DNA from 2 places in the Fructilactobacillus cliffordii genome. Region 1 is predicted to be linked to the other one. Evidence: predicted binding sites of a transcription regulator. Region 1 holds the regulator's gene; the other holds the start of a gene.
The links. The regulator NrdR, encoded in region 1, represses ribonucleotide reductase genes. The targets are predictions, from matches to a motif close to ACACNATATATNGTGT.
Positions count from the first base shown of each region.

Region 2: the regulator NrdR is predicted to act here: its motif matches at 3,043-3,058, upstream of nrdH (glutaredoxin-like protein NrdH).

Region 1 is NZ_CP097117.1:260,914-277,003, forward strand. It holds gene dnaI (primosomal protein DnaI) at 48-971, opposite strand; gene M3M38_RS01330 (replication initiation and membrane attachment family protein) at 974-2,305, opposite strand; gene nrdR (transcriptional regulator NrdR) at 2,292-2,789, opposite strand; gene coaE (dephospho-CoA kinase) at 2,794-3,366, opposite strand; gene mutM (DNA-formamidopyrimidine glycosylase) at 3,359-4,201, opposite strand; gene polA (DNA polymerase I) at 4,221-6,908, opposite strand; gene murC (UDP-N-acetylmuramate--L-alanine ligase) at 6,991-8,340, opposite strand; gene M3M38_RS01360 (DNA translocase FtsK) at 8,374-10,695, opposite strand; gene ytpR (YtpR family tRNA-binding protein) at 10,745-11,380, opposite strand; gene M3M38_RS01370 (thioredoxin family protein) at 11,397-11,723, opposite strand; gene M3M38_RS01375 (hypothetical protein) at 11,821-12,141, shown strand; gene trmB (tRNA (guanosine(46)-N7)-methyltransferase TrmB) at 12,134-12,787, opposite strand; gene M3M38_RS01385 (ABC transporter permease) at 12,788-14,002, opposite strand; gene M3M38_RS01390 (ABC transporter ATP-binding protein) at 14,004-14,762, opposite strand; gene M3M38_RS01395 (HIT family protein) at 14,867-15,307, shown strand; gene M3M38_RS01400 (peptidylprolyl isomerase) at 15,428-16,090, shown strand, end outside.
Region 2 is NZ_CP097117.1:529,152-545,241, forward strand. It holds gene dnaX (DNA polymerase III subunit gamma/tau) at 1-1,626, opposite strand, end outside; RNA gene ffs (signal recognition particle sRNA small type) at 1,773-1,871, opposite strand; gene tadA (tRNA adenosine(34) deaminase TadA) at 1,900-2,385, opposite strand; gene M3M38_RS02710 (class I SAM-dependent methyltransferase) at 2,385-2,993, opposite strand; gene nrdH (glutaredoxin-like protein NrdH) at 3,160-3,405, shown strand; gene nrdE (class 1b ribonucleoside-diphosphate reductase subunit alpha) at 3,445-5,613, shown strand; gene nrdF (class 1b ribonucleoside-diphosphate reductase subunit beta) at 5,628-6,644, shown strand; gene M3M38_RS02730 (L-lactate dehydrogenase) at 6,697-7,620, opposite strand; gene mmuM (homocysteine S-methyltransferase) at 7,676-8,590, opposite strand; partial or broken gene M3M38_RS02740 (amino acid permease) at 8,592-9,962, opposite strand; gene M3M38_RS02745 (hypothetical protein) at 10,523-10,681, shown strand; gene mprF (bifunctional lysylphosphatidylglycerol flippase/synthetase MprF) at 10,906-13,452, opposite strand; gene rplL (50S ribosomal protein L7/L12) at 13,559-13,924, opposite strand; gene rplJ (50S ribosomal protein L10) at 13,956-14,468, opposite strand; ribosomal protein L10 leader region at 14,493-14,612, opposite strand; gene rplA (50S ribosomal protein L1) at 14,673-15,365, opposite strand; gene rplK (50S ribosomal protein L11) at 15,468-15,893, opposite strand; gene nusG (transcription termination/antitermination protein NusG) at 16,010-16,090, opposite strand, start outside.

The DNA.
Region 1 (16,090 bases):
TATTTAGTAGTCTAATCACCCGACGAAAAAGTGTCAAGCGTCAGGACTTAATTCCTTAAATTATTGCCATTCAAATAAACGGGACGAGCTAAGAATTTAATTCGTTCCATTAGTCGTTGGGCTTTGAGTGGTTCCGCTTCGTTACGGGCGGTAACTGCTAAATGTTCTTTGGCTAATTCATCCATGGAGAAGTTAGAAGTGAAAAACGTGGATAGCTGATTCTGCATTCGATATTCCAAAATAACGCCTAGCACGTCATCCCGAATCCAAGCAGACATCGAATCTGCACCGATATCGTCAATAATCAAAACCGGCATCTTTTTCACCTGATCAACCTTGGACTTAAACGTATTGTCGCCAATCGCGTTTTTTAGTTCTACTGCAAACGACGGGAAGTGAACTAACATGGTTTTTACCCCATGATCAGAGAGACGGTGGGCCATGGCGGCCATCACAAATGTTTTACCGACCCCAAATGGCCCGTATAAATACACTGATTTTTGGTGTTCCTGGGGATCATTCTCGTAATTTTCAATGAAGTTAATTAAATCAATAATCACCTCTTCTTGATCAGGAGTCGGATCATAATCTTCAAAGTTAACCCGTTTGATTTCGGGTGTCATTCCCACGGTCACAAAGTTATTCTTCATGCGTTGATCACGTTGCCGCCGTAAAAAGTCTTTAGTTGGTTGGTAGGCAACCTCAATTAAATGGTCGTTTACCACTAGTTGCGGTGCATATCCGGGGGCAAAAGTAGTCTGTCCCGCTGCCATTTTCTTTTTCTCATTCACAAATTCATAGAGCTTCGATGCTGATTTTTGCACCGCTTGGGGAGCTAAATCCTCCTGATGCTCTTGAACAAATTCCTGCACGTCCGGATCAGCATAAACGGATTGCAACAGTTTTTGGTACTGTTCGGTCAAATGATGGTTTTGCATGGAAGTCTTCAACCCCTTCCCCACGTTTCTCATTTCTATTCACTCCCCTCTGATTGATTATTCCGTAACTTTGCTAGTTTTTCTTTAATTAATTTCCGATTAGCAGCCGAGGCCTGCTTCGTAGACCGTTGATGATCAGCTTTATAAGCCCATTCTGGCAAGGTTTCTTTTACTGTTTGTTGTTTTTGCTTCGTTCGCTTGGTGCGCTGCTTCGTTATCCGTCGCTCACGTTGCTTAATTTCTGTCAGCGCCTGATCTGCCGTTTGAATGTGGCGCTGGGCCCAGTCATTGGCAATCGTATCTAACAGATTTTTATTCAGCGTGGGATTTTCCCGATCAACCAGCAATAAGTAGATGAGCATGTTAACTACCGCACTGGGTAAAACGTTTTGTTCCAACAATTGGCGTAACGAACGTTCTTCGGCAGCCGTTGCATACCCACCTTTTTCTTGTTTGATGGCCCCTAAAAAAGGAACAGGAGCGGTGGTTTCAGCCACTTGTAGCAACTCGCGTTCTTGAACAGTAAAACTAGTATGTTTGTCACTAGCAGGTGTAGTTGTTATTTGCGGTTCAGACGGAGTGGCTGGCGTAGACTGATATTTTCTCGCAATTAATAACTGAAACTTTTGCTTATCAAAGTGATTGGTCGTGAGATTGGTCGCCTGCTCTACTACCCGGGCCATTTCCGCTTCCTCAACTCCATAAAGTTGTTTAGTTACTGCAAACAAAGGTTGATTCTTCTTTACATCCGCTAAATTAACAAACGAACTCTGTAAGATACTAAGCATTAACTGAAGATCAATGGTGGGTAAATCTGACTTAGGTCCCGTTGATTGAGTGGCTTGAGCTCGCTTTTGCGTTGTTTGGACTAAAGCGGAATCAGCGGTCGGTTGTGCTGCAAAAACCTGCCAAAAGCTGTGGGTCTGATCATCAAAATTGCTTATATCAACCGGAGTCGGCAACAATTGCTGCGTTAGTTCTACAAACTGATTCTCGCCCACCATTTCCAGCAAGAATTGACTTAACGTGTCATTTTGGAAAAAGGTAACTGGCGTCAGTGGATCCACCAGCCGGTAATGAAACTGGGTTTGCTCCGTATACACCTGCAATAACCCGGCTCCTTCTAACTTTAATCGAGCTTGATACAAGGCTTCTGCATCAATTTGTAACGTACTCATCAAGGCAAAATGACCTTGAAATTGTTGCGATTGGTGCCACAGTAAATTAATCAACGCGTACGCATCATTGCCAATCATTGGTAAATACAAACGATCCAGGCTCATTCGCTGTTCTGTGGTCAAATCGTGCGCTCGTAATACTTGAAACTTACTTTGCGGATCAATTGAATGCTGATTATTTGTCATCATGATCACTTTCTGGTGATGAAGTTGTTTCATTTCCCATTAATTCTTGCATTTTGGCATAAAACTCGTTCATGTCTTTAAACTGCCGGTACACACTCGCAAATCGGATGTATGCAATTTCATCCACGTCCTTGAGACCGTTCATGACGGACTCGCCAATTACCTTACTAGAAACCTCATGACCACCGTTATCCTGATTCTCAATGTTTTGTTTGGTCTGATTAACAATCTCGTTCATCTGCGCCATTGACACCGGCCGTTTTTCACACGAACGAATAATGCCCCGCAGCAGTTTATCAGTACTAAATTCTTCCCGATCGCCGTTTTTCTTAACGACCAATAACGGGGTGGCTTCAATTGTTTCAAACGTGGTAAATCGATAACCACAGTGCTCACATTCTCTTCGTCGTCTAATTTCTGTTCCGCCAACTAGAGGACGGCTATCAATCACTTTAGAAGAAGCCTGGTGACACCTTGGACACTTCATTATCTCACCTCAGATTTTCAATAAAACGCTGGAGTTCCCGGTAAAGTTTTTGTTTACCTTGGGTACTATCAACGACTTGATCGGCTAAAGCGGCCTTAGTTCGTTGGGGCCACTGAGCCCCGATTAATCGACTGGCCCAACTGATCGAAACCTGATCCCTAGTAATCAACCGCTGCATCTGGATCATAGGTTCACAGGTCACCATTAAAATTAAATCTACATAACTGGTAAACCCGTTTTCAAACAAGGTCGGAGCATCCAGAATCAACCAGTCAGGAGCAGTCTTTTCCGCGATAACTTTTAATAAGGCCGGATTGATAATCCGAACTAGTTGTTTTAGCAGATGCGGGTCAGCAAAAACAATGCGACCCAATTTTTTACGATCAATCTGTCCATCCGTTTGCACCGCTGGACCAAAAACGGCCGTAATCTGTTGAATCACGTCTTGATCGTGGGCTTCTAACTCATGCGTCAGCTGATCTAAATCCAGAACCGGAAATCCTTGTTCCCGCAAATAAGCAGCCGCCGTTGATTTACCGGTGGCAATGCCGCCCGTTAACCCAATTATTCTAGTCACTTAAATCACCGTGAACCACTTGGCATTTCGGACAGAAGGTCGTTCCCCGTTGAGCCACTTTAATTTTTTCCATGGGTGTTCCACACCGACGGCACGGTTCACCTTTTCGACCGTAAGCTTGCAGTTGATTTTGAAATTCGCCAGCTTCCCCAAAGGCATTGGAATACGAGTGCACCGTGGTTCCATGTCCCTGAATGGCAGCGGCAATTTCTTTAATAATGTTTTGCCGGAGCGTTTCAATCTCCGCATCACTAACGTAGTTGGTCATCTGTTCGGGATGAATTTTAGACATCCATAGTACCTCGTCACAGTAAATGTTTCCAAGACCCGCTACTTGAGATTGATCTAATAAAAACGCCTTGATTTTACGATGTGATTTATGCAGTCGTTCTTTAAGATACGTAAAACTTAAGTCCGCATCGGTCGGTTCCGGCCCAATTTTATTTAATCCTGATAAATTCATGACCTCGTCATCCTTTACGAGCGCCATTTTGCCAAACATCCGGGTATCCTTGTACCACAACTCGCGACCATCGTTGAGATGGAAAACGATATTGGTATGTTTAGGTCGTGGTGACCCTTCTGGTTCAACTTCGTACTTTCCTTCCATCCGCAAATGCGAAACTAGGGTTAAATCATCGCTAAGTCGAAATAATAAATACTTTCCCCGGCGATCAATCCGAATAATTTGTTTGCCTGCAAGATCCTTTTCAAAGTCAGCAGCAGGGAGGTTAATCATTTTTGGGTACAATACTTCAACGGATTCAATTGTTGCACCTTGCACTAATTTAGTTAGTCCGGAACGGACGGTTTCTACTTCTGGTAATTCAGGCATTTTTCCACCTACATTCGTTTTATTTTTTTATATTATACCAATTGTCACCGGAATGACTCTCAACTTTTAACGGAACGTCGAAATTAACGGCCGCTTTTTGGAGTAACGGATCCGTTTGCATAATCGAATCCATGACCTCCGGCACAATTTTAGTTAACGTTGCCACTTCTGTTTGGGGCGCTTCCAAAATTAGCTCATCATGAATTTGCAACAACATCCGCGCCTGTAATCCTTCCGTTGCCAACACGTGATTCATGCGAATCATGGCAGCTTTAATGATATCAGCCGCACTCCCCTGAATCGGGGAATTCATGGCGATTCGTTCCGCAAACTGACGTTGGTGAAAACTTCGGGATTTAATTTCCGGGATGTAACGCCGGCGTTTCGAAATCGTTTCAACATATCCATGTTGTTTAGCAAATGCCACGCTCCCATCCATGTATTCCTTTACTCCCGGATATTCATGAAAGTACTTATCGATAAAGCGTTTGGCATCTGGATTAGAAATTCCGGTGTTGTGCGCCAATCCGTACGAACTAATTCCATACACAATCCCAAAGTTAACCGCTTTGGCCTGCCGTCTTAGGTTTGCATCTACGGTCGCCGTTTCTCCTAGTTCAAAAATGCGGCGGGCAGTGACCGCATGGATATCTTCATCACTAGCAAAGGCTGCTTTCATGTTCTGGTCGCCGGAAATGGCAGCCAACACCCGCAATTCGATTTGGGAGTAATCTGAAGAGAATAGAACCCAGTCTGGATGGGATGGAACAAAGGCTTCGCGAATTTTACGTCCTTCTTCCGTCCGTACCGGAATGTTTTGTAAGTTCGGATCAACGGAAGACAACCGTCCCGTCTGGGTTAATGTTTGCAGGTAACGAGTGTGCACCTTTTGATCACTAAGGATATCGCTCTTAATCCCATCAATATAGGTTGAAATTAACTTGGTTAACTGTCGGTAGGCTAAAATCTTTTCGATGATGGGATGTTCAGGAGCTAATTTTTCTAACACGTCGACCGAGGTTGAATAACCGGTCTTGGTCTTTTTAATTACCGGGAGCTTGAGTTTTTCAAAGAGAATTTCTCCCAGTTGTTTCGGAGATCCAATGTTAAATTCCTGACCGGCGTCCTGGTAAATGCCCTGCTGTAACTCAGAAACTCGTTCTTGAAACTTACTCTTTAACTCATCTAGACGTTCTGGATCAACCTTAATTCCGGTAATTTCCATCTGCGCTAGTACTTCCGATAACGGTAGCTCCATTTCTCGGTATAAATTGGACTGTTGGTGTTCCGTTAGCCCCGTTAACATTTGGTCCTTTAACGAACTAATCGCTAACGCTTTGCGCACCAAATGGACATAAAATGCGGGTAATTCCGGTAACTTGAGACTTTTCCCTTTCCCATAGACATCTTGATCTGGCAAAACTCCATGATAATCGTGTTGCCGGGCCACCTCGCCCACATCATCAGCGTTATTCAAGGTATTTAACAGATACGAGACCAGCAACATATCAAAACCAACGTTTTGTAACCGAACTCCATCCCGCTGCAAAGCGACACGTTGCGCTTTATTATCAAAAACGTTCTTTTTGACAGTGGTACTCTCTAACAATCGTTTAACGTGCTCATTTTCCACTAAGTCAATGTCATTTGTTACGTACCAGTGATCTGGAGTCCCTAGTACCAAGCCGACTTGATCCGCCACGTGATAATTAGCCGTCAACATTTCCACGTTAATTGTAATTTCGGTAGTAAACTGATCTAATTCCACTGCATTTTCAGCAGTCAAAATCGTGTATTCTACCTCCGGCAGTTCTGTAGTTAATGTTTTTTCTGTTCCAGCTTCCGTTAAGAAACTGCGAAAGTTCATTTTTTGGTAAAAATCTTGCAATGCTGGTTCTTGATCACCCAAATATTTCATGTCGGCTAATTCCACCGTGAGAGGCGCATCACGCTTGATGGTTGCCAATTCTTTGGATAAAAAGGCCTGTTTTTGATCTTGCACCAGATGTTCCTTCAACTTTTTCCCGGAAACTTCATCCAGATGCTGATACAGATTATCAATCGTCCCAAACTGCTTAACTAATTTGAGCGCGGTTTTGGGACCGACCTTTTCTACCCCCGGATAATTATCTGAGGTATCGCCTTGTAAACCCTTCACATCCACGATTTGAGCGGGCTTAATTCCCATCGTTGCTTCCACGTATTCAGGGGTGTAAGCTTCAATATCACTAACCCCCTTTTTCGAAACTTTCACTGTGGTTTGTTCCGAACAAAGTTGGGTTAAATCCCGATCACCCGTCACGACCGTCACTTCATATCCGACTGCTTCGGCCTGCTTGGCGGTCGTTCCAATGATATCATCAGCTTCAAAGTTATCGAGTTCGTAGGTCTTAATCCCCCGATCCTTCAGTAGATCCATCACATACGGAAATTGTTCCCGTAGTTCTTCCGGCATTTTATCACGGCCACCCTTGTACTCGTCATACATTTTTGTCCGAAAGGTAGTTTGACCGGCATCAAACGCCGCTAAGACTGCATCAGGTTGCACCCGAGCTAACATATCATTTAACATCCGGTTAAACCCATACAAGGCATTGGTATGCAACCCTTCTTGATTAGTAAACCGGTCTAACGATTGATAGAGAGCAAAAAATGCCTTATAAAATAAGGAATTGCCATCAATCAATAGTATCTTTTTGGCACCCATCTAAACTTCCTCCGTTATTTTAACTTCATTTTACCTGATTAATTATGCGAAAAAAAGCATGACTCCCCGCCATGCTTTTCTGCTAATTAACTTTTTTACTCAAATGACTCAGTAAATCTTCATAAGTACGTTCGTACTTTTGGATGTCACCGGCACCCATGAAGATAACAACGTCGTCATGGAAATCTAAAAGCGGTGACATATTATCTTCAGTAATCAGCGCACTACCCGGAATCTTATCAACTAAATCTTGGCTAGAGACATCACCCGATTTTTCTCGCGGAGAACCGTAGATTTTTGTGACATAAACCTGATCCGCCTTCCCAAGCGTTTCAGCAAAATCATCTAAGTATGCAATGGTCCGACTGAAGGTATGCGGTTGGAAAACTACCACAATTTTCTTATTCGGATATTCCTGTCTAGCAGCATCTAAAGTGGCTCGAATTTCTGAAGGATGATGGGCATAGTCATCAATTATGGTCATGTCGTTAACCTTCACTTGAGCAAACCGGCGTTTAACCCCCTTAAACGTCATCAGTTCCCGACGAATTTCTGCTAAATCAACCTCTTCAAAGTATGAAACGGCGATTACGGCCAGCGCGTTTAACACGTTATGTTCCCCAAACAGCGGAATTTCAAAGCGACCTAGGTCACGACCACGAAAGGCTACGTTAAAGGTGGAGCCAGTCGTCGTCCGTTTCACGTCAAAAGCGCGAAAGTCATCCTTTTCACCCGTTCCGTAGTAGTAAATCGGCACGTCCACTTGTAGTTTCCGCAGATAAGGATCATCCCCCCACGCAAAAATTCCCTTTTTAACGTGACCAGCAAAGGTTTGAAAAGCATTAAACACGTCATCAATTCCGGTATAATAATCCGGATGATCAAAATCAATGTTGGTCATGATAGCGTAGTCAGGGTAAGTCGGCATAAAGTGGCGCTGGTATTCATCTGCTTCATAAACAAAAAAACGAGCATCGGGAACTGCATTTCCCGATCCATCTCCGATTAAATAATCGGTCGGAGCAATTCCACTCAACACGTGGGCTAACAATCCCGTCGTGCTGGTTTTTCCGTGCGCACCACAAACTGCGATGCTGGTATACCCCTTAATTAATTGACCTAAAAATTCTGGGTAGCGGTAAATCGGTAGACCTAATTCCTTGGCCCGTAAAACCTCTGGTTGATCATCCTTAAACGCATTCCCAACGACCAATGCCATGCCCGGTTTAATGTTATCTGGATCAAAGGAGTGAATCGGAATCCCGGCATCTTCTAGACCCTTTTGGGTAAAGGTATATTTGTCAATATCTGATCCTTCAACCTGAAAGCCCATATCCTTCACTACGAGGGCCATGGCACTCATCCCGGTCCCTTTAATCCCCACAAAATAATAAGTTAATTCCTTGGTTAACTTTGGTTCTGTTTCTGTCATAATTTTTAAACTGGTTCCCTTCTATGTTGTTAGTTAGAGGTTAAGTTGTGCGTACTGCTCTTTGGTTAGATAAATTTCCCGTGGCTTGGATCCTTGTTGCCCAGAAATGAAATTATGCTGTTCTAGGTCATCAATGATGCTGGCCGCACGGTTATATCCAATCGAAAAGACCCGTTGCAATTTCGAGGTCGACACCGTATCTTCTCCGGCAATGTACTCTAAAACCGAATCCCATAGTTCATCATGGGTAGCGGCTTGATCAGCACTCTTTAAAAGGCCGGCTGGCTGAAACTCATAGTGAGCTGGTCCCTGCGTTCGAACGAAATCGGTCACCTTTTCAACTTCTTCGCTGGTTACAAACGCCCCTTGTAGTCGTTCTGGTTTATTTGCACCATTACCAAGATACAACATATCACCCTTACCTAACAAGCGTTCAGCGCCAGCTTGGTCAATAATCGTCCGGGAATCCACCTGGCTAGAAACCATAAAGGCCACCCGGGTCGGAATGTTATTTTTGATGGTTCCCGTCACAATGTCCACACTAGGACGCTGCGTGGCCACTACGAGGTGGATTCCGGCAGCCCGAGCCTTTTGGGTAATCCGAACGATATAATCCTGAACTTCATTGGCAGACGTCATCATTAAATCGGCCAATTCGTCGATTACAACCAAGATATATGGTAACCGATCGGCAGCATGGTCCGTCTTTTGTGCTTGACGATTATATTGCTCAATGTTTCTAACCCCAGCAGCCGTTAGCCGTTCGTAGCGCCGATCCATTTCTTCTGTAACCCACTTTAAGGCGGCCGCCGCTTCTTGTGGTTGCGAGATGACCGGAGCCAGTAAATGAGGAATTTCGTTGTAAGGCGCCAGTTCAACCGCTTTCGGATCAATTAAAATCATCCGCAAATCGCGGGGGGTGGCATGATACAGTAACGATAATAGTAAACTATTAATAAAGACACTTTTCCCTGAACCGGTGGCCCCGGCAATCAAAGCATGCGGCATCTTCTTTAAATCAGCCGTGACTGGTTGGCCCTCAATGTTCATTCCCATGGCAATTTCAGTTTTAGCTGTGTCTGTTTGAAAATGTGGATCAGCTAAAATTTCTCTTAACATAACGGGATGCGGCTTAGGGTTCGGAATTTCGATTCCAACCGTGGACCGTCCAGGAATGGGCGCCTCAATCCGAATGTCTTTTGCCGCCAAAGCTAATTTCAGATCATCGTTCAGATTAGTAACCTTGCTGACTTTGACTCCCAATGCCAGTTTAACTTGAAATTGAGTAACCGTCGGTCCATTCGTCCAATCAACCACATGACCATCAACGTTGAAGGCCTGTAAAGTATCATCGAGTTTTTCGGCTTGATCAGCAATCCAGTTATCTAAGTCGGCTTCATCGACTTGAACTGGTGGCTTTAATAGGTCTAATTGCGGAAAGTGGTACCCCAGTTGTTCAGTAGCAACCGGCTGATCTTTAGCAGTTACAATGGTGCTAGTGGATAGCGAAGTTGCCGGTTGTGCTGATTCCGAATCACTAACACTAATTGCTGATTGCTCTGATTCAGAATGAGCAGTCACTGTTTTCGACGTCGCTTCGGTTGCAGAAGCTACTTTGGTAGCTGTTGTTTGTGACTCTGGTTGTGTCGGAGTAGCATTGTCATTTTCAAACAAACTTAAGTGGTCTGCTTGCCCCCGTTCCGCCTGTAAAATATCTGCCAGCGAATGACCCAATCCCTTGCTATGATTGGGTTTTGTGGGGCTTATCTGCGAGTTATCCACAGTGCTTTCATTTTCGTTTTCATTTCGTGATTCATCCGCTTGAGGAGCTGCAACTGAAGCTGATGTAGTTGGTTGCTCCTTTACAATCGGAATAGTGGAAGTCGATTGAGCTGGATCAATAACCGTCGAAATAACAATCTCTGGTTCCTCAGCTGCCTCTTCTACCTGCGTAGCTGCCAGTAAAATCAGTTCATCTGCAGCTGGTTCTAACGCGGTAATCGCACGTTGATAATCATGATTAAATTCAGTTCGTTGGGTACCATAAAAAGTTGATTTATCGGGCACAAATTGGGGTTGAAAAGCGCGCGTTTTCTCAACGAGGTTCGTCGGGTGCGACTGCTTATTCAATCCCGTTTGCAACTTAGGAATCCCCTGATTTCTTTTTTTCGACTGATTGGTTTCAGCTGTGGCCGTACTTTTAGTAGTATCCAACCGTTCCTGCTGCCTGGTTACTGGTGCAGACCAATCAGACCGCTCTAGATTATTGGGGTCAAAATCAGACGCTTTAATCCCCAGGCTCTTTCGTTCCGCATAGAACTTCCGAAAGAAAGCCGGACCATCGTAATGATTCATTGTCATTCCCTTTCCTTTTTCCGTTTCAGTACAAAAAAGCGAATAGAAACTATTCGCTAAAAAGGGTTTGTGCTTGTTTAAAATCAAATGGTTGACCCACTTCGTATTCATCCGGCAGGATTAAAGCTCCAGGCTTATCTGGCGCGTTGGGAATCCGTAATTCCCGTCCAGAACAAATCATGCCATCACTTTCAACGTCTTTTAAGGTGCTTGGCCAAATAATTAGCCCATCTGGCATCATGGCACCAACTTCAGCCACCACGACCTTGATTCCTTCCTGCATGTTCGGAGAACCACTCACGATTTGTAGCGTACGGCCGTCTTCAACTTCGGTCGTAGTAATGTGTAAATGAGAAGACTTGGGGTGTTCTTTCATTTCCTTAACATAACCCACCACGAACTTTGAAGTTTCAGTCTCTGGTAATCCTGTTTCAAAACCAGCAGCTTGCAGTTGTTGATTAAGAATTTGAATTTGTTCTGGGGTCAACTTGACCTGTCCATTTTGATCAACTAATTCCGGTAAAAGTGCTTGGGCTGCAAAAAAATTGTAACCAATCACTTTCCCATTTTGATCTTTAATTTCAACGATTTGATCACGCTGGGTAACCTGTTGGGGACCATCATCAGGGCCCAAAACAACCACCAAAACGTCACCAATTTGTGCGGGGTTATAACTTGCAATCATGTTCTTTTACTCCTGTTTATTTTGCTGGTAGACTTTCAATGAACGTTTCGACTTCAGCTTGTGTTTTTCTCGCTTTGTTAACGAGCCGGCCAATTTCAGTGCCGTGATCATAAGCGATGAAGCTAGGAATCCCAAACACGTCTAATTCTTTACATAAGTCGATGTTATCATCCCGATCCACTTTAATAAAAGTGTATTCGGGAAAGTCCTTTTCAATGAGTGGCATGAACGGTTTAATGAAATTACAATCGGGGCACCAACCTGCAGTAAAGAAGAGGATGTACTTGCCATCCTGGAGGTGCGTTTCTAGTTGATCTTGATTCATAATTGGTAATTCTTCCATAATAAACACTCCTATTTAATTTTTTACGATTATAACCCGTGAACAATTAAAATGTTATATAATTAAAAGGATAAAAGCAAAAGAAAGGATTTTAAAAATGGCTAAGCATAAATATCTAGTTCCCACCACCCTGCTCTCGCTAGTTGGTACCGCCGCCTACGTTTTCACTAAGAAACGCAGACGAGCCCAACAAATCGCCATTCAAGACGGATTAACCGAAGCAATCGCTGCTGAATTTGGCGACCAAGATTTTAGTGGTTACTGGATTGATTTTGATAATCACGCCGGCTTGGAATATGAGTGCGGGGTCAGTTTTATCAATCAAGAAACTGGCTTAAAGGAATCATACTCATTTCTCTACAATCCAGATGAACAGGAACTATACCGCATTAAACCACTCTCAGATCAAATTAATTAATCCGGAATCGGGCCCTAATCTTATAGATGGGGCCTTTTTCTTTGAACTTTTCCTCATATTCTGTCTCCACGTTTGCGGCTAATTCTTCCGCGTTTCCATGGTGTAAATCCAAGTTAACCCGTTCAAACTGTAATCCAAAGTTATTCAAACTAACCAAGGAGTACTCAAACAGACCACGATTATCGGTTTTAAATTCCAACGGCGCATCGGCAGGTAAAATTCGTTGATAACTAGTTAAAAAGTTAGGCGAGGTTAACCGTCGTTTGGTGTGTCGCTTCTTCGGCCAGGGGTCCGAAAAGTTCAAATACAGTTGTTGCACTTCTCCCTTTTCAAATAAATCCGCTACGTCGCCACCATTGGTTAAAACCAATTGGACGTTCTTTAATCCAGCGTTAACCGCCTTTTTAACTGCCATTGCTAAAACTGAATCTTCTAAATCGATGCCAATGTAGTTAACATCTGGATGTTTTTGGGCCATACCAATGATAAATTGCCCCTTTCCCGAACCAATTTCCAAGTGAATGGGTGCTTTGGGATTAGCAAACCGACTAGCCCACTGACCTCTGTATCGACCTGGTTCTAGCACAGCAAAATCCGGGTGGTCCTGCATGTAGGGCAAAGCCCACTTCTTTTTGCGAACTCTCATTTAGTTATTTCCTTCCTGTTTTTGATTTCTACTAACAAACCGCGTCATTAACCACCAGATAATGGCTAAGCCACCCACCAAACTGATAAAGGTGGCGCTAATTGGTGCTTCTCCAAGTAGCAAGACTACTACTTCTAGTGCCAATTCGATTATCAAGAGCCACTGCCAAAACCGCCGAAAATTATGCACTTGATCAGTGGTTGGGACTGGGTAAAGATGGGTAAACACGTTATTGGCAAAAAAGGTAAAGAAAGGGCGCAATTGGATTCCCGTTAAATATAACAACGTAAGGGCCACAATCACCGCCACAACCGAGTTATTTAAGAAAAAGAGAATGACCGCAGCAACCACCAATAACCGAACATACATCGAACTGGTTTCTCCGTCCCGGAAAAAGGTGCGAACGTACAAATTCGTGTATAAATGTTGCTGATCTTGGGGAATCCTCCGGAAAAGCCGGTCCAAATATCCCCGACGCTTAGGTTGTGGATCCACCGTAGGAACATCCGTAAAGAGGGCAAAAAAGCGGTAGATTCGAATCATCCGGAGTCGTTCGGCAGCCACTATTCTTTGCCAGTTTAACGGTGGAACCTGCTTTCGAATTAACCAACCACTAATCACCAGTAATCCAACGGCTAATCCCAATGCCAACCATAAGTTAACAATGATGCCAATGCTAAAAATTAAGAGCGGAAGGAGCCACTGAAATAGTGGTTTACGCCACCATTCTAAGCGCTGATGATTTCGCAATATCCAGAATTGATAGCTCAACCAGTCCCACTTTAAAAGCAAACTAAGGCAAAAGCCCGTAGCTAGTTGCATTAGATTCCAACTCAAACTAACACTTACAAACGGAAGTAAAACAAACCACACGCCTGCTTGCATGAGACCGCCCATCAAAAAACTATATATAAATGATTGGCGAAAGTAACTTTGTAATTGACCTTCCTGAGGAGCCAAAAAAACTCGATCAGGCGCCATGATTAAGGTTGCCAAGCGGCCCAGTTGTAGTCCGAGTTCAAGAACCGCAACAATAATGATGAATTGCCACCATTGATGGGGAGCCAATCCCTTCAAAAAATTAGAATAAGCTAATCCCAAAGCCCCCACAAAAAACATCAAGGCAATGACAAAGAAATCATTAAAAACGTAGCGCAGATACTTCGTTAATTGCATCCAGTGGTCCACTAACCGGTGCTGAAACAAATTATGCATCTTAATCACCCTTTACATTCGATTTTGACCGGTCTTGCTGGCGCGCTAGTGCCAAATAAATATCGGTTAATGAATCGCCTAGTTCATGATAGCGTTCCTTAATTTGGGGCATCGTCCCCTCATAGCTTACCTGACCATCATTAATGAGGACAAAGCGATCACAGTGTTTCTCGGCCGTATCCAAAACATGGGTCGACATCAAGACGCTAACTCCTTCTTCCTTCTTTTGATCAATTAGGTTCAGTAAGTCGTCAACAGCCAGTGGATCTAACCCTAAAAAGGGTTCATCAATAACTAATAGTTGGGCATTGGTGATGAAAGCACAGACAATCATCACCTTTTGGCGCATTCCCTTCGAAAAATTAGCTGGAAACCAATCTAGCTTATTTTCAAGACGAAAGAGTTTCAACAACCGCTCAGCCCGTTCCCAAGCTACTGATTGATCTAAATTATAGGCCATAATTGTCGTCTCAACGTGCTCTCGTAAGGTTAATTCCGGATACAATACCGGCATTTCAGGCACATAGGCAATTTGTTGTTTGTAACGCTGAACGTCATCTTGAATTTGGAGTCCATTCAAAGTAATCGTTCCAGAAAATGGAGTCATTAATCCAATGATATGGTTAATCGTGGTTGATTTCCCCGCTCCATTTAGTCCGATTAACGAAACCAATTCTCCATCTTGAACGTCAAAAGTTTCCGCCTTTAAAACCGGAATACTGGAATATCCTCCCGTTAATTGATTAACTTTTAAAGTCATTAAATTCACTCTCTCATTCGTTGTTTTATGAATGATTATACCATAAGGTAATAAAAACTTTCGGTCGATCTAGTGTATAATGTGGAATCAAAGGAGTGATTAAAATGCCAAAATTTGACGACCAATGCGTTTTTTGCAAAATCATTCAAGGGGAGATTCCCAGTTATCCGGTTTACGAAGATGACCAAGTCCTCGCCTTTTTAGATATTTCGCAGGCAACCCCGGGTCATACATTGGTAATTCCGAAACATCACATTCAAGATATTTTTGCCTTTGATGCAGACCAAGCTGGTCAAGTGTTTGCGCGAATTCCACAAATTGCCCGGGCAATTAAGGCGTCTAACCCTAAAATTACCGGAATGAACATTGTCAATGATAACGGAAAAATCGCCTATCAATCGGTCTTTCACGCTCATTTTCATTTAATTCCGCGTTATACCATAGATGACGATTTCTTCATTCACTTTGGTGATCATACTAAAGAATACACCCAGGCCAAATACGAAACCTTGCAAACGGCAATTCGAGAGCAATTAAAGGCTTAGTTTAAATTATTTTTAAGTTTACTGGAACAAATGGCAGATAATAACAAGTATGTTATATTGTTAAAAGAGTTGCTTTGCCAATTCTATAATTTTTAAAGAAATGGATGTGGATATATTATTATGAATAAGAAAAAATGGGCTATTGGTGCCGCGGGATTATTGCTTAGTCTATCCCTAGCTGCCTGTGGTCAAGGTAAAACCGTTGCTACTACCGACGGGGGTAAGATTACCCAAGAACAATTTTACGACAAAATGAAGTCGACCCAACAAGGGAAAGCCCAATTACAACAAATGATTCTAAACAAATGTTTGGAACACGAATACGGTAGTAAAGTTAAACAATCCGATGTTGACAAACAATTTGATCAATACAAAAAACAATACGGACCTCAATTTAACACTATCTTACAACAACAAGGAATGACCGAAAGTCAACTGAAGGAATCTATTCGTAACAACCTCTTATTAAAGGAAGCTGTCATGGATAAAACAGATTTCTCAAACAAGCAATTAGAAAAACAATTTAAGAAGTACCAACCTAAGGTTACGGTTAAGGAATTAGCCGTAAGCGATAAAGACACTGCTCAAAAAGCCATTTCTGACTTAAACAACGGAACTAGTTGGAAAGATGTCGCTAAACAGTACGGTGCTGACGACACTACCAAGAAAAACGGTGGTCAAGAAGTTAGCTTCGACAATTCCACTTCTGGTGTTGATAACTCCGTCAAAAAAGCAGCTTACAAACTTAACAACGGTGATTACTCCAAGGAACCAATTAAGACC
Region 2 (16,090 bases), 270 kb from region 1:
TTGATCAGCTGTTTCTGATTGCGTTCCGCGTGGATGTTGTTGCAGGTATTCCTGTCGTAACGTGGGCCACTCTTCTTTCGGAACAAAGAAGACTTTGGGAACCTGACCCAACAACTGTTCCAAGCCCTGTTCGAGCGCTGTCATTAATTGTTCATCGCTTCCAGCTTTTTGGTATAAGAAACCGTAGTCAAAGGCGATTACGACGCCAGTATCACTGGCAGCTACCGGTCGAGCTACGTGTAAAACGGCCCGCTGAGTAACGCTCAGTAACTGTAACAACGCACCCCAGTTGCTACGATATTGTTCCAAGGCCGATTTAGTTGCTGCATCCAAAATCCCAAAGATTCCGTTCATATCTGGTTGGGGTGCTTTGGGACTATTTGGAATTGCGCGCTTGGCGGGCGTAGTTTGCTCCGCCGGTGTTACTGATGCAGTTACTGGTCGTTGTTGTAACGACTGCAATTGTTGTTGCAACTGTGCCACCTGCTCTTCTAGCTGCTGGTATCCAGCTGGCGGGACCGATTCTGCCGGTTGTGGTTGCACTTCTGCATCCGCGAGGCGGACGGTCAAAATATCCAGATAGAGGTCTGGGTGATAAGTAAATCGCAGCTGCTGTTGGACCTCGTTCATGATCTCTACGAACTGGTAAATCTTACGCCGGTCGACTTCCTGAGCAATTTTTTGGAAGTTATCGCCCAGCAGACCTAACTCGTCAGCCGTTACCAGAGCTTCGTTTTGTTGGTAAAGCAACAAGTTCTGACAGTAGTCCACCAAGTCTTCAATAAACTGACTGGCGTCTTTTCCATCCGCCAGGGTGGCTTCCACCACCTGGAGCCCGCTGCTAACGTCACCTGCTAATACGGCTTCAAAGTACCGCTGCAGCTCATCGCGGGCAACACTCCCCGTCACTTGGAGAGCGCTGTCATAGGTCAACTGCTCCGGATCATATGAAAGGGCTTGGTCCAGAATACTCAGGGCATCCCGCATCCCCCCTTCGGCGCTCTTAGCAATGATTTTCACAGCGCGGTCATCGAATTGAACCTGTTTACTCTCTAAAATCTTTGTGAGCTGTTCCTCAATGTCCGTCGCGCTAATGCGTTTGAAATCAAAGCGCTGCAATCGCGACAGGATGGTTGCCGGAATCTTATGAGGTTCCGTCGTGGCCAGGATAAAGATCACGTGGGACGGTGGTTCCTCCAAGGTTTTTAACAACGCGTTAAACGCCCCGGTTGACAACATGTGGACTTCATCGATGATGTAAACCTTGTACGTTGCCTCCGTGGGGGCATACTTGGCCTTATCACGAATGTTACGAATCTCTTCGACCCCGTTATTAGAGGCCGCGTCAATTTCAATCACATCGTTTAAAGCACCCTGGTTAATGGCGACGCAGGTTTCACACTCGTTACATGGCTCGCCGTCTTTTAAATGCTGACAGTTAACCGCCTTAGCCAAAATCTTCGCAGTTGAAGTTTTCCCCGTTCCACGGGGTCCACTAAACAGATAAGCGTGACTAATCTGATCGGTTATCAAAGCGTTTTTTAACGTCTTCGTAATGACCCGTTGCCCCACAATTTCATCAAAGCGTTGGGGCCGCCAGACCCGGTATAAAGCTTGATAACTCATGTCACCCTTCCTTTCTTCTGGAACGCCACCTGCTAACATTATAGCGAGAATGCCGCTGAATTACCATAATTCTAATTGAAGCAGCTGCATCCGTTTTTACCATATTACTGTAAAAAAAATCTCCTAGCCAAATTGACTAGGAGTTTATTTGCTAACAACAAGAAGCACAAGGCAAAAAATACTTAGTGCTGCTTCCTTCCGGACCTGACACGGTTCGTAAGTCTGCCTTTGCTTCAAGGCCTTACGGCAGTTACTATCATAACTTAACCACGGCTACTTGTCCAGTCCTTGCTTCCGTTTTTTCCGGCGCTGGCGCTTATCGCGAAAGAAGGATCGCATCACAGCTCCAGCTTCGGTAGCCCGACAACCAGTTTCGAGTTCCACCTGGTGATTTTGGCGTTCGTCCGTCAGGGCCTGGTACAAACTTTCCCCCGCCCCAGCCTTCGGATTCGCCGCTCCGTAAACTACCCGATCAATCCGAGCGTTCACAATCGCCCCGGCACACATCAGGCAGGGTTCAATCGTGACGTACAGAGTACACCCGGTTAACCGCCAACTTTGCACTGCCAGACAAGCCTCTTCAATCGCAATCAGTTCTGCATGCTGGGTGGATAACTGCGTGTGTTCGCGCAGGTTATAGCCGGTTCCAATGATTTGGTGGTCCTTGACAATCACTGCTCCGATGGGAATTTCGCCGATTTGGGCCGCAAAGCGGGCTTCCACCAGCGCCTGGCCCATGTAGCGTTCATCCTCAGTCATCATGATTGTTGCACGCTCGCTAAGACGTAGTACCCCTTGTCACGTTTGATGACTTCCGCATTCCCAAAGGTCGCCTGCATCAACCGTTTGGCCGACGGTGCCCCTTGCTTCTTTTGTAATACCACAAACAGCCGGCCGTTGGGTGCCAGATGGGCAGCAGCTCCCGTAATCATGGTATCTACTACGTCTTTGCCAGCCCGAACCGGCGGATTCGTGACCACAGCAGCAAATTGCTGCTCGCTTACCCCCGCATACACGTCCGACGTCGCAACGGTAACGTTGCTAATCCCGTTGACCATGGCGTTTCGTTCTGCGAGCGCCAGTGCCCGTTGGTTTACGTCCACCAACTCAAACTGGTGGTCTGGATATTCTTTAGCTAAAAACAACCCGATTGGCCCGTAACCACAGCCCAAGTCTAAGATTGGTCCGTCCGGTAAATCAGCGAGATCCACGTTCTCAATCAGGACCCGAGAACCGTAGTCCACGGTTCGTTTAGAAAACACTCCGTTATCTGAAATGAAGTGGAGTGCCTGTCCTTTAATCGTAAAATCCCATTCTTTTTCATCGTGAATCACATCCGGATTCGGTGTATAATAAAAATTGCTCACAAAAATCACATCCTTTAATTTAATTAATTATGCTAAAATTTTGTTTCACACACCACATGTAGTGTGTTTCTCAATCGAGTGACACAACATGTGGTGTTTTTTGGGTTGAAAGAATCCATTTTAGTAGTAGAATCAGGATATAGTCAAACGAAAGAAGGAGTCCATTATGAAACAGATTACCGTTTACACTAAAAACAACTGCATCCAATGCAAAATGACCAAACGTTTTTTAACCGAACACAACGTGGATTTTACTGAAAAGAACACCAGTGAAAATCCCGACCTAATCCCCTACTTGAAGGACCAAGGTTTTCAAGCAGTTCCAGTTGTGGAATCAAAAGTATTAGACACCTTTGGTGGTTTTCGGCCCGACCAACTGAAACGCTTAGTTGAACAATTAGCCACTGCATAAATCACTACTTTCATTATACACATTAAGGGGAATCAGTATATGTCGCTCAAAGATCACACAGATGCTAGTTACTTTCGCCTCAACAACGAAATTAACATTCCAAGTAAAGACGGAAGAATTCGGCTAGATAAAGATCAGGAAGCTCTCAAAGCGTTTATAAATGAAAACGTAAACCCCAACCTGATGCATTTTAACTCGCTCCAAGAACGCCTTGACTACCTAATCGACAATGACTACGTAGAAGAAGCATTTTTAAAAAAATATCCTGTGACGTTCATTGAAAAACTATACGACTACTTAAACAGTCAGGACTTCCACTTTCATTCCTTTATGGCCGCTTACAAGTTCTACGCCCAGTACGCTTTAAAGACGGATGACGGCAATCAATACCTCGAACGTTACATTGATCGGACGGCAATGAATGCCCTCTACCTGGCCAACGGAGATCAGGAATTGGCTCTCGCCTTAGCCGACGAATTAATTCACCAACGCTTCCAACCAGCAACGCCGACTTTCTTAAACGCCGGGAAAAAGCGCCGGGGAGAATTCGTCTCCTGTTTCTTAATCCAATCAACCGATGACATGAACAGCATTGGTCGGACGATTAACTCAGCCCTCCAACTCTCTAAAATCGGGGGTGGCGTTGGGATTAATCTCAACAACTTGCGCGCAGCCGGTGATCCCATCAAACACATTCAGGGAGCTGCTAGCGGGGTCATGCCAGTCATGAAGCTGTTGGAAGATAGCTTTAGTTATTCAAACCAGCTGGGTCAAAGACAAGGAGCCGGCGTTGTGTACCTAAGTGTCTTCCACCCAGATATTATCGACTTTCTCGCCGTTAAAAAGGAAAACGCAGACGAAAAAATCCGGGTCAACACGCTGTCCTTAGGAGTAACCGTTCCTGATAAATTCTACGAACTGGCTGCTGAAAACAAGGACATGGCCCTGTTTAGTCCCTACGACGTTGAACAAGAATACGGCGTCCCGTTCTCCTACGTGGACATCACTCAGGAATACGACAACCTGGTCAACAACGACAACATTAAAAAGAAGTACATCAAGGCGCGGGACTTAGAAACTGAGATCGGTAAGTTACAACAAGAATCCGGTTACCCCTACATCATCAACATCGACACGGCAAACCGCGAGAATCCCATTGATGGCAAGATTATCATGAGTAACCTGTGTTCTGAAATTATGCAGGTCCAAACTCCATCCATCATTAACGACGAGCAACAATACGAAAAGCTCGGAACCGATGTTTCCTGTAACTTGGGTTCCACAAACGTTGTGAACCTGATGCAGTCCCCCGACTTTGGTAAATCAATTGAAGCCATGGTCCGCGCTCTCACCTTTGTGACGGACATCAGCAATATCAACACCGTACCTTCGATTCGCCACGGTAATGAACTTAGTCATTCGATTGGCCTAGGAGCAATGGGATTACATTCTTACTTTGCCCTACATCACATGTACTACGGTTCACCCGAATCAATCGAATTTACCAGCATCTACTTCATGCTCTTAAACTACTGGAGTTTAGTTGCTTCTAATCAGTTAGCCCGCGAACGGGGGAAAACTTTCCACAATTTTGACAAGAGTAAGTATGCCGACGGCAGTTACTTTGATAAGTACACCCAACAAGATTGGGGACCCACTTCTGACCGGGTTAAGGAACTATTTAAGGATACCTTTATTCCAAGCCCAGCAGACTGGGAAGAACTAAAATTGGCCGTAATGCGGGATGGCTTGTACCACCAAAACCGGTTAGCCGTTGCACCCAACGGATCGACATCTTACATCGGTGATGCCACGGCAAGTTTGGCGCCCATCGTTAGCCGAATTGAAGAACGACAAGAGGCCAAGATTGGAACCATCTTCTACCCCGCTCCCTACCTGTCTAACGACACTATCAAGTACTACGAGTCGGCTTATGATGTTGACATGCGCAAGGAAATCGACATTTACGCAGCAGCTCAACAACACGTTGACCAAAGTCTTAGTATGACCATGTTCATGCGGTCCACGATTCCAGAAGGCATGTATGAGTGGAAAAACGGACGGGACGAAAAAATGTCGACCCGGGACCTCACGATTCTGCGGAACTACGCTCATCACAAGGGAATTAAGTCGATTTACTACGTCCGGACGTTTACCGATAACAACGATACCATCGGGGCCAATGAGTGTGAAAGTTGTGTAATTTAGGAGGGGAAAAGTTCATGGATTTAAACAAAGTATTAACCGGAAAATGGGAAGGTAATTACGACGCCATCAACTGGAACGAAGTTTCCGACGAGATTGATAAGGCGACCTGGCACAAACTAACGGAACAGTTCTGGCTCGATACCCGGGTGCCGGTATCCAACGACTTAAAGGATTGGCGCGAACTAGATGATGATCACAAATGGTTGGTCGGTCACGTCTTTGGGGGGTTAACCCTCTTAGATACACTTCAATCCCAAGACGGAATGGCCGCTCTGCGGCTTAACGCCAAGACCCAACATGAAATTGCGGTGTTAAATAACATCCAGTTCATGGAATCAGTCCACGCCAAGAGTTACTCCACCATTTTCTCAACCCTGAACACCCCGAAGGAAATTACCGAGATTTTTGCGTGGAGTGACTCAGAAGAATTTCTGCAAAACAAAACGAAACGCATCTATACCCTCTACCACGACGATGAAAGTCCTTTGAAAAAGAAGATTTCCAGTGTCTTTTTGGAAACCTTCCTCTTTTACTCTGGTTTCTTTACGCCGCTCTGGTACCTGGGTCACAACAAATTAACCAACGTGGCCGAAATCATCAAGTTGATTATCCGGGACGAATCAGTGCATGGAACTTACATCGGTTACAAGTTCCAAACCGAGTTTAACCAGCTCTCAGACAACGAGCAACAAGAACTCAAGGACTGGATGTACAGCTTCCTGTATGACCTCTACGAAAACGAAGAGAAGTATACCCACCTCTTGTACGACGAAGTCGGCTGGACGGACAAGGTTTTGACCTTCATCCGTTACAACGCCAACAAGGCGCTCATGAACCTCGGTCAGGATCCAATGTTTCCTGATACTGCCGAAGACGTGAACCCCGTGGTTATGAATGGAATCTCCACTTCAACCGTGAACCACGACTTCTTCTCTGAGGTCGGTAATGGCTACCGGCTCGGAAATGTCGAAGCCATGAGTGACGAAGATTACAAGATTGATTCTTGGGAAAATAAACATAAGCAAGATTAAGCATCTTAAACAAAAAGCTGTCACCCAATTGGGTGACAGCTTTTTTCGTGTACTAATTTTTGTACTTCTCGTAGTTTTCCTTGATGAAATCCGCCGAATTTTGCAATTTGGCCAGTTCTGCATCCGTCAATTGCAACGGCACGTCGGTAATCACACCGTCACGTCCGACAATCACCGGATGAGACAGGTATACGTCGTATTCGGGACGATAATTCGACACTGGCAAGACGGTTTTAGCGTCTGACAAGACTACGTTCGCTAACCGAACGGCCGCCGTTGCTACCCCATAGTTGGTGTAACCCTTCCCCTTGAAGACCGCATAACCACCGTGCCGGGCTTCGTTATCCAAAGCTTCCAAATCAAGGCCCTTAGTTTCTGCCAACTCCGTTAGTGGTTGGTCTAGAGCGCGGACCGTCGACCAAGCGGTAAACTGGGAGTTTCCGTGTTCACCCAGGTTGTAACCCGTCACAGACCGTGAATCAATACCGAGTTTTTCGGCAACCGCGCGTTTCATCCGAGCGGAATCCAATAAAGTCCCCGTTCCAATCACGTGTTTCTTCGGTAATCCCGTGATTTGTTGGTACAACTGGGTAATCACGTCCACCGGATTAGTAATCGCAATGATGATACCATTAAAGCCGGAATCCCGAATCCGCGGGGCCACTTCTTTGACCTGTTCACTGTTATAAGCTAATTCGGAAAACCGATCTTCATTGGCCCCGTCGTTTAAGCGGATGTTTCCCAGGGCAGAAATAATGACATTCGCATCCTTTAAAGCCGCGTAATCATTCGCCGTAATGTTGGTGTGAAACGGTAAATTGGGCATGGCTTCGCGAAAGTCAATCGCATCCGCAGTAACCTTGGCCTCGTTCTTATCGATTAAGACCAGGTCATCCGCAAACCCGTTGGCCACGATGTAGTGGGCCACCGTAGAACCAACGTGTCCCATTCCAATTACTCCAATTTTTCGTGTCATAAAAATCCCTCCCGTTCGTTGTTGCATATTTTAACACAAAGTTAAGTTTTTACCATTATTTTTTTAATAATTTTGCAATTTGTTCGATATCCGCTGGCGTAGTCCGGCAGCAACCGCCAATAATGTTCGCACTTGCAGCCAACCAATCCGGTACTACATCAGCGAAGGTCTGGGGATGTTCGACCGCCGTCCAGGTTTTGGTTGCTGGATCGTAAATGTCACCCGGATTAGGATAAACAACCAGCGGTTTTTGCGTGACTTGGCGCATTAATTTCAACGCTGGCAGGACGTTGGCAAAAGACGTGCAGTTAATGCCAATCCCACTCGCCGCCTGTGAATGGTCCAACCACCCTGCAACCACGTCTAACGGCGTTCCATCGCTAAGGTGATAAGGATCCTTGATACTCAAGCTAATCCAGGTCGGGACTAAATTAGATTGCTGCGCCAGAATCGTAGTTAAGGCCTGGACCTCCGCAAAGCTGGGAATCGTATCAACCGACAGTAAATCTACTCCGGCATCCATTAGCGTTTGAATCTTTTCCGTGTGAAAGGCTTCGTATTCATCAGGACTTAACTGGTAGTCTCCCGTGTATTCGGAACCATCTGCTAGATAAGCCCCATACGGTCCCACGCAGCCGGCCACGAGACCATCCGGTTTAACGTTGTCACGCGCTTGTTGGGCTAACCGAACCCCCAGGCGAATCAAGTCCAACGCCGCTTCTTTTTCAATGCCGACTTTCGCGAAGGCCGCCACGTTGGCTTGATAAGTATCGGTGATGGCAATCTCTGCCCCCGCCCGGAAGTAACTAGCATGGACGTCATAAATCGCATCCGGATCCGTCAGCGGTGCGTTGGCAGACCATAACGCATCATTGGTTTTAACCCCACGTTTTTCCAGTTCCGTTCCCATTGCGCCGTCTAACACAACGGGAGTTTCTAAACTGGCCGTAATTAGATTAGTTTGTGACATGTTATTTCCTCCTCTTTTGGAACCATTCCTTTAGCTCATAACCACCATAACAGATTAGGACGAAGGGAAGCGTAACTTCTAAAGCAATCCGTTGGTTCGGATCAAACCAAATCAAGATGCACGATAAAAAGCACAGGATAAAGGCCAGCCAGGATAACCAGGGATAACCCGGCGTCCGAAACTTTAACTGCTGCGCCTCCTGCTTTGACAATTGCGCTCGAAACCGAATTTCTGACAGCGCAATTGCCATCCAGACAAAGACCACTGCGAGCCCCGAAATGGAGACCAACACCAGGTAGACCGTTCCGGCAGCGTACACGGCCGACAATAAGGCCAAAATTCCCCCAATCATACTGGTTAACAAGACGTAGATGGGAATCTCTCGTTTGGTGGTCCGCTGAAAGATGGGAGAAATCACTCCTTGATTGGCCAGCGACCACAACATTCGCGTCGAGGCGTACAACCCGGAATTAGCTGACGAAATAATGGCGGTTAACACCACGAAGTTCATCAGGTTGCCGGCCCATGGTAAACCAATGGCCGAGAGAATGGTTACAAACGGACTCTCCGTTACCCCCGCTTGTTGGTACGGTAGTAAAGCACTCATAACTACCATACTGCCGACAAAGAAGATCACCAGTCGTCCCAGCGTGGTTCTGATTGCCTTGGGAATCGAGCGTTCCGGATGCTGAGCTTCTCCAGCAGTAATCCCAATGAGTTAGGTTCCAGAAAAGGCAAAGTTGACGGTCAACATGGTGGTGAAAACGCCGCCAAATCCATTCGGAAACCAACCATTCTTGGTAAAGTTGGTCAGACCAATGAAATGGCGAACGCCATGGTACGGTAGCAAGCCCAAGATGGCTCCACTCCCCAACCCGATAAACGCCACGATTGCAATCACCTTGATGCTGGCTAGCCAAAACTCGGTGGTGGCAAACCATTTCACCGAAAAAGCGTTCATCAAGAAGATGAAGACAATCAATAAGCTACTCCAGATCCAGACTGGGACGCCCGGAAACCAATGCCACATAATCAGACCAGCCGCCGTAAATTCCGACCCCAGCGCAATGGTCCAGGTTAGCCAGTATAAAATGGCAACCACAAAGCCCGCACTCTTGCCTAAGTACCGTTGAGCATAGACGTGAAAGGAGCCCGTCTCTGGCATGACCACCGCTAATTCGCCCAGGCACAGCATGACTAGGTACACAATCACTGCTCCTAATAAATACGCTAAAATGGTTCCCAGTGGTCCTGCTTCGTGAATCGTATATCCCGAACTCAGAAACAGTCCGGTTCCAATCACCCCACCTAACGAAATCATCAGGATTTGTCCTGAAGAAATCTCGCGAGCTAAATGTTGTTTGCGTTGCACGTTATCCCTACTTTCTCAATTACCAAATAAAAAACACCCGTCCTCAAAAAGGACGAGTGTACTCGCGGTGCCACCTTCATTTCTCCCCTTCTCACAAAGCGGAGCTCGGTCAGTTACAGCTGGTCAGTATAACTGAGTCTTGATATCGGTAACTACCCCGCGTCGGGCTCATGATTCACCCCACGACCAGTTTGCCAGTCCATCTTCAGTCGGTTAGTTTCATCCCTTTGCACCACCCAGGGACTCGCTGAGAAACGCTCCGACTTACTCAACTGCAGCGGTTTTTCATATTTTTAACAGTGTAGCGCGCCTTTTTAGCAACGTCAACATGCTAATGAAGGTAAAAATCAATTATTTGCTAACAATCATGAGATATTTTGGGATATCATTCGATAATTTATCGTAAAAAAATAAAAGATTAGTCTAACGATCGTTAATCCTTATTTTGCCGAACTTTCTGGACCGTTAATTATAAACTTATATTAATTATCATTTGACAAGGAGCGCCTTTTTCGAAATAATCTGCACTAACTAAATTAAAGTAAAAAAAGGAGATTTTTATGCGTAAAATTTACGACTTAGCCATCATCGGTACCGGTTCAGTGGGCGCAGCTGCCGGTTACTACGCCAGTCAAGCGGGTCTCAACGTCCTCGAACTCGATGCCCACGTTCCCCCCTCATGGCATCGGCTCGCATCACGGCGGTGCTTGTACCTATGATTTGTAGCCCGACCAGAACTTCATCATTGACTACCTGCCGGACAATCACAACTTCCAAATCGTAACCGGATTAAGTGGTCACGGTTTTAAGTTTGCCAGCGTGCTGGGCCAGATTATTGCTGACCGGGCAGCGGAAAAACCAACTAACTTTGATCTCACTCCCTTTCAACTCAATCGATTCTAACCAAAAAAGCGTTTGGCAACTGCCAAGCGCTTTTTCTTGTTTATTGTTGCTTTGGTCGTTCGTTCACAACCGCTAATAACTGGAGCATCGTGAAGACCAGTGAGTTATTCTTCCGGTACACAAAGTACTTCGATTCCCACTTATCCACGTATTTTTGCTTGTACGAACGCAATCCTTGAAAACTATAGAATGCGTCCCCATATTCGTAGATCAGGTGAGCAATCTTTTCGTTAATGAAACTAAAGCGGGAATTTCCCACGTTGGCTAACGGAGCCATCCCTAGATTAAACCATTGATAGCCCTCGTCCTTTGAGTATTGGAACAGGTTAATGAAAATCCCGTCCATTACTCCTGATGGTGCGTTTGAACTAGAGCGCATCAAGTCAATCGAGGTCATCTTATGATCCCCCGTCGGCATGATGTTGGCAAAGGCCACAATTTGTTGGTCTTCATCTCGAAAGACCGCAATCGGCGCCTGGTTCAGGTAGTACGGATCAAAGAACCCGAGCGAGAAACCCTTTTCTTCGCGACCGTGCAACCACTCGTCAGAAATTTCCTTCAACTCACTCAGCAGTTTATCACTGAACGGTGGTTGTAGAATCTCAAAGTGGTATCCATCACGTTCAAACTTGTGCATCAGAGCCCGTTCCCCACGGTGCCGTTTTCCGACTAAGGTAAAGTCGTTCAGATCAACTTGACCTTCTTCACCGGCCTTGATAAAGTCAAAACCTTTATCGTGTAGCATCATCGTCAACGATTCACTGACTTCGTAGAAGACGAGGGTCAGATCCGCGTTATCAACATCAATCATGAACTGGTCAATTGCTGCCTCTAGTTTCTCCTGATTTCCAAAGGGTTCCCCCATGATAATCAGCTTATTCGCTTTTTGTTTATACATAAACGCGATTTGATCTTCGCCGTCTTCTGTATAGAAGTACACCTTTTTATCCCGCAGGAAAACCAAGTGACTAACTTCATTACCACTGTACTGATTGATCAGCTTTTTAATCCGTTCCCCATCAAACGGTAGATCATACCATGCTAGGTTTGCGTAGGTTAAATAGCGATACAGACCATAGAGAATACAGATGGCAATTACAAACCCAATCAACCCGATCACCCAGGTTTGTTGGGACGGCAAGAGGTAGGCGTTCGTTAACCGTACGTGGCGGTGATTGCCAACCACAAAGCCGACTAATACATAAAGTCCAAATGTGGCAATGAATAAGCCGGCGTCAGTAATCAGCGCTCCCCACGAGTAGGTTAGCCGTTTTCGGTAGAGTCCTTTCCGGGCCAGCCACAGGCAAATAAGGATAAAAATCAGAAAGATGACCAGTGGGAGCGGAAAATCTTCTTTCCACAGAGTATTCGCAATCGCAAAGACTAACACAATCACTGTGGGCCAGAATGCTTTTTGCACCCGGGCTCCAACTCCGCGCGCTAGTCCGATTAAAAGGCAACCAACAATCACATTTGATAATTGCCCCAAGAAGTACAGACTAAAGGGAGCCAGCGAAAAGTACAACGGGTTAACCAGCACCACGTTCGGCACCGTAGCCAACAGAATCATCATGATCCCAGAGAAATACATAAAACAGGTCACGATAATCTGCGACGACCGTTGCACAATGTTCGCCGGAATATCGTCTAAGAATCGGTTAAACCGCTTCAATAATTCCTGGACAAACAACACGACCCCAATTCCAAACGGAATGAAGTAGTAAAAGACCCGGTACAATAGGACCCATACGGTTGCAGTTGTCGGTGAAACTCCCAAAATTGCTAACCCATTAATCATCGTGATATCAAAGGTCCCCAGTCCCCCGGGCAACATTGAAATCACCCCAATGACGTTCGCCGCAATGAACAACGGAAAGACACTGATAAAGTCGATGTGTAGATTCATGAACATCCCAATGATGATGAAGAACAATCCACAACTGCCCCATTCCAAACAGGAACCGATGATTAACTTAATTTCACGTTTAATCGTCAGATCAGCAAAAAATTTCGAGTTATTGAAGCGGGTAAACAGGAAGATCACCGGGAAGTAAATTCCTCCTCCTAGCAAAAATGGCCAGTAACGATGATCCTGATGACCCACGCCAAACCCGTAAATCATCACTAACGACACAATACAATAAGTGGATAATCCAGCTAGTAAGAACAGCGCAATCTTAGAAATTGCATAGAGCACCTGTTTCTTAGACGCATTCTTACTGTAAAAACTCGCCCGTAAACTTGCTCCTAAAAAGCCCCCAAAGCCGGCAATGTTGGTAAAACTATTGGTAATCCAGCCACTCTTAATGATGTAACCAGGTTTAAACTTTCCTGGCAAGAACTCAACGATTGTAAAATCGTAGGTCAACATCGGCGTGACTGCCAAAAGACCGAGCACGGTTAAGATTAGCAAATGCATGGGTGACTGAGAAGCCAAACTCGCCCGCATCTGATGTCCGTTAATTTCTTGCAGGATGTTATGTCCTTCATAGATGACGAAGACTATCATCACTATTAAAAACAGTGCCTTAAGCACGTTTAAATAACGGTTGAACCAATCCGATACTCGTTTAATAAAATTTTTCACAGGTTTCCTCCAAAATTCTGGTCGCCTCGTGGTTTGATCATGTAAAAATCCTTCTAGTAAAAAAGGATGTGTGAAAAACACACATCCTTGTTTACGAAGACTATGACTACTTAAGGGTAACAGTAGCGCCTTGAGCTTCAAGTTTGTCTTTAATATCGTTAGCTTCGTCTTCTGAAAGACCTTCCTTAACGATTGATGGAGCGTCATCAACCATTGCCTTAGATTCTTTCAAACCAAGACCAGTGATGTTTTTAATTTCCTTGATAACTTTAATCTTACCAGCACCACCAGAAGTTAATTCAACGTCGAACGTTGATTTGGCACCAGCGTCACCACCAGCAGCACCGGCAGCAGCAACTGGAGCAGCAGCTGAAACATCAAATTCTTCTTCGATTGCTTTTACCAAATCGTTTAAATCAGTAATAGAAGCATCTTTTAATTGTGAAATAATTGCATCTTTATCAAAAGCCATTTTTATTCCTCCTCATAGGACAGTAATTTTATTATGCGGCGTCATCGTCGTCTGATTTGCTTTCAGCCACAGCCTTTACAGCGTAGGCAACGTTACGGATTGGTGATTGTAACATACTTGCAAGAGTAGCAAGTAATTCTTCACGGCTCGGTAACGTAGCAAACTCGTTAATCTTATCAAGGGAAGCAACTTCACCTTCGATAATTCCACCCTTAATTTCTAAGGCGTCGTTATCTTCAGCGAACTTCTTCAAAATTTTAGCGGGAGCAATTGGATCTTCGTGAGAAAAGGCAACCGCACTAGGACCATTGAATACTTCCTTCAGGTCAGCGTGACCACTTTCGTCAGCAGCCCGTTCCAAAATCTTGTTCTTGATTACCATCAACTTTACACCGTTATCACGTAATTCTTTCCGTAATTCAGTGTCTTGAGCAACCGTTAACCCACGTGAGTTAACTACGATAGCTGAAACGGCTTCTTTAAAATCATCAGCAACTTCAGTTACCTTCTTTGCTTTTGCATCAATAACTTCTTTCTTTGGCATAATTTCACCTCCCGTTTTAATTTGGGACCTAATAAAAAATCCCTATGCTCGCCAAAACATAAGGAAAAGTCGTTAAACTCCTCGGCAGGCGGTGATTAAGACCATGAAGGCCACCTGAGTCTTAGGCGATTCATATTCAATTAACAATTTATCATATTTATGATTAGTCGTCAATCTGGGATTTTTTTCGTTACAGCCGTTCATTTAGAATGATTCAGGAGAAACCTTCACACCTGGACCAAATGTAGATGAAACGGAGATGTTTTGGATGTAAGTTCCCTTCACTGAAGAAGGACGGTTCTTAACCAAAATATCTTCAACTGTCTTAAAGTTTTCGACTAACTTGTCGGCGTCAAATGATGCCTTACCAATCGCAACGGCAATGTTTCCGTCCCGGTCAGTCCGGTAGGTAACTTGACCAGCTTTAGCGTCTTTAACGGCCTTTTCAACGTCCATCGTAACCGTTCCCGTCTTAGGGTTAGGCATTAAGCCCTTTGGTCCTAAGACCCGACCTAAACGACCCACTTGAGCCATCATGTCAGGCGTGGAAATGGCAACGTCAAAGTCTAGCCAACCATCCATAATCCGTTGGGCTAAGTCATCTTCACCAACGACGTCAGCACCGGCAGCTTCTGCTTCCTTAGCCTTGTCACCCTTGGCGAACACAACTACCGTTTGATCTTTACCAGTTCCGTTAGGAAGCACTACGGCACCCCGTAACTGTTGATCAGCTTGTTTCGTGTCAACGTTTAACTTGATAACTGCTTCGATGGAGTCATCAAAGTTAGCAGTGTCTAATTTTTGCACGAGCTTGACTGCTTCATCGACTGGGTAAGCTTTACTCTTGTCGATTTGTTCAACAGCTGCTCTGTATTTTTTCCCTCTTGTACGAGCCATGTAATTTCCTCCTTGCAAATGTGGTGATGACGGAAAGAATATCCTCCCACGCTCACACGCCGTCTTTTGACGACGTAGCGACTAACAACGTAGTCCTAAAGATTAACCTTCAACGGTGAATCCCATACTGCGTGCAGTACCTTCGATCATACGCATTGCTGCTTCAACGTCAGCAGCGTTTAGATCTTGCATTTTGGTTTCGGCAATTTCCTTCACTTGGTCTTTAGTAACACTAGCAACCTTCTTTGTGTTGGGTTCACCAGAACCAGATTCCACACCAGCAGCTTTCTTTAAGAGCACTGCGGCTGGTGGAGTTTTGGTAACGAATTCAAACGTGTGATCTTCGTATACCGTAATTACAACTGGAATCAACATTCCTGCTTGATCAGCAGTCCGAGCGTTGAAATCCTTTGTAAATTCCATGATGTTTACTCCAGCTTGACCCAATGCAGGTCCAACTGGAGGAGCAGGTGTTGCTTTACCCGCTGCAATTTGTAACTTAACAATATCAGCTACTTTTTTAGCCACGAGACATACCTCCTTAAGTCCGTGTGTGGTCACTGAAGAAAAATTCTTCTCCCACGTTGATTATGCATAAATACACTAGACTATTCTAACACACCGACTAATGATTAACAAGCTCATTATTCTAAGGTAATGGGTTTAACCTGATTAAAGTCCAGTTCGGTAGCAGTTTCGCGTCCAAACATATCAATGTTAACTTT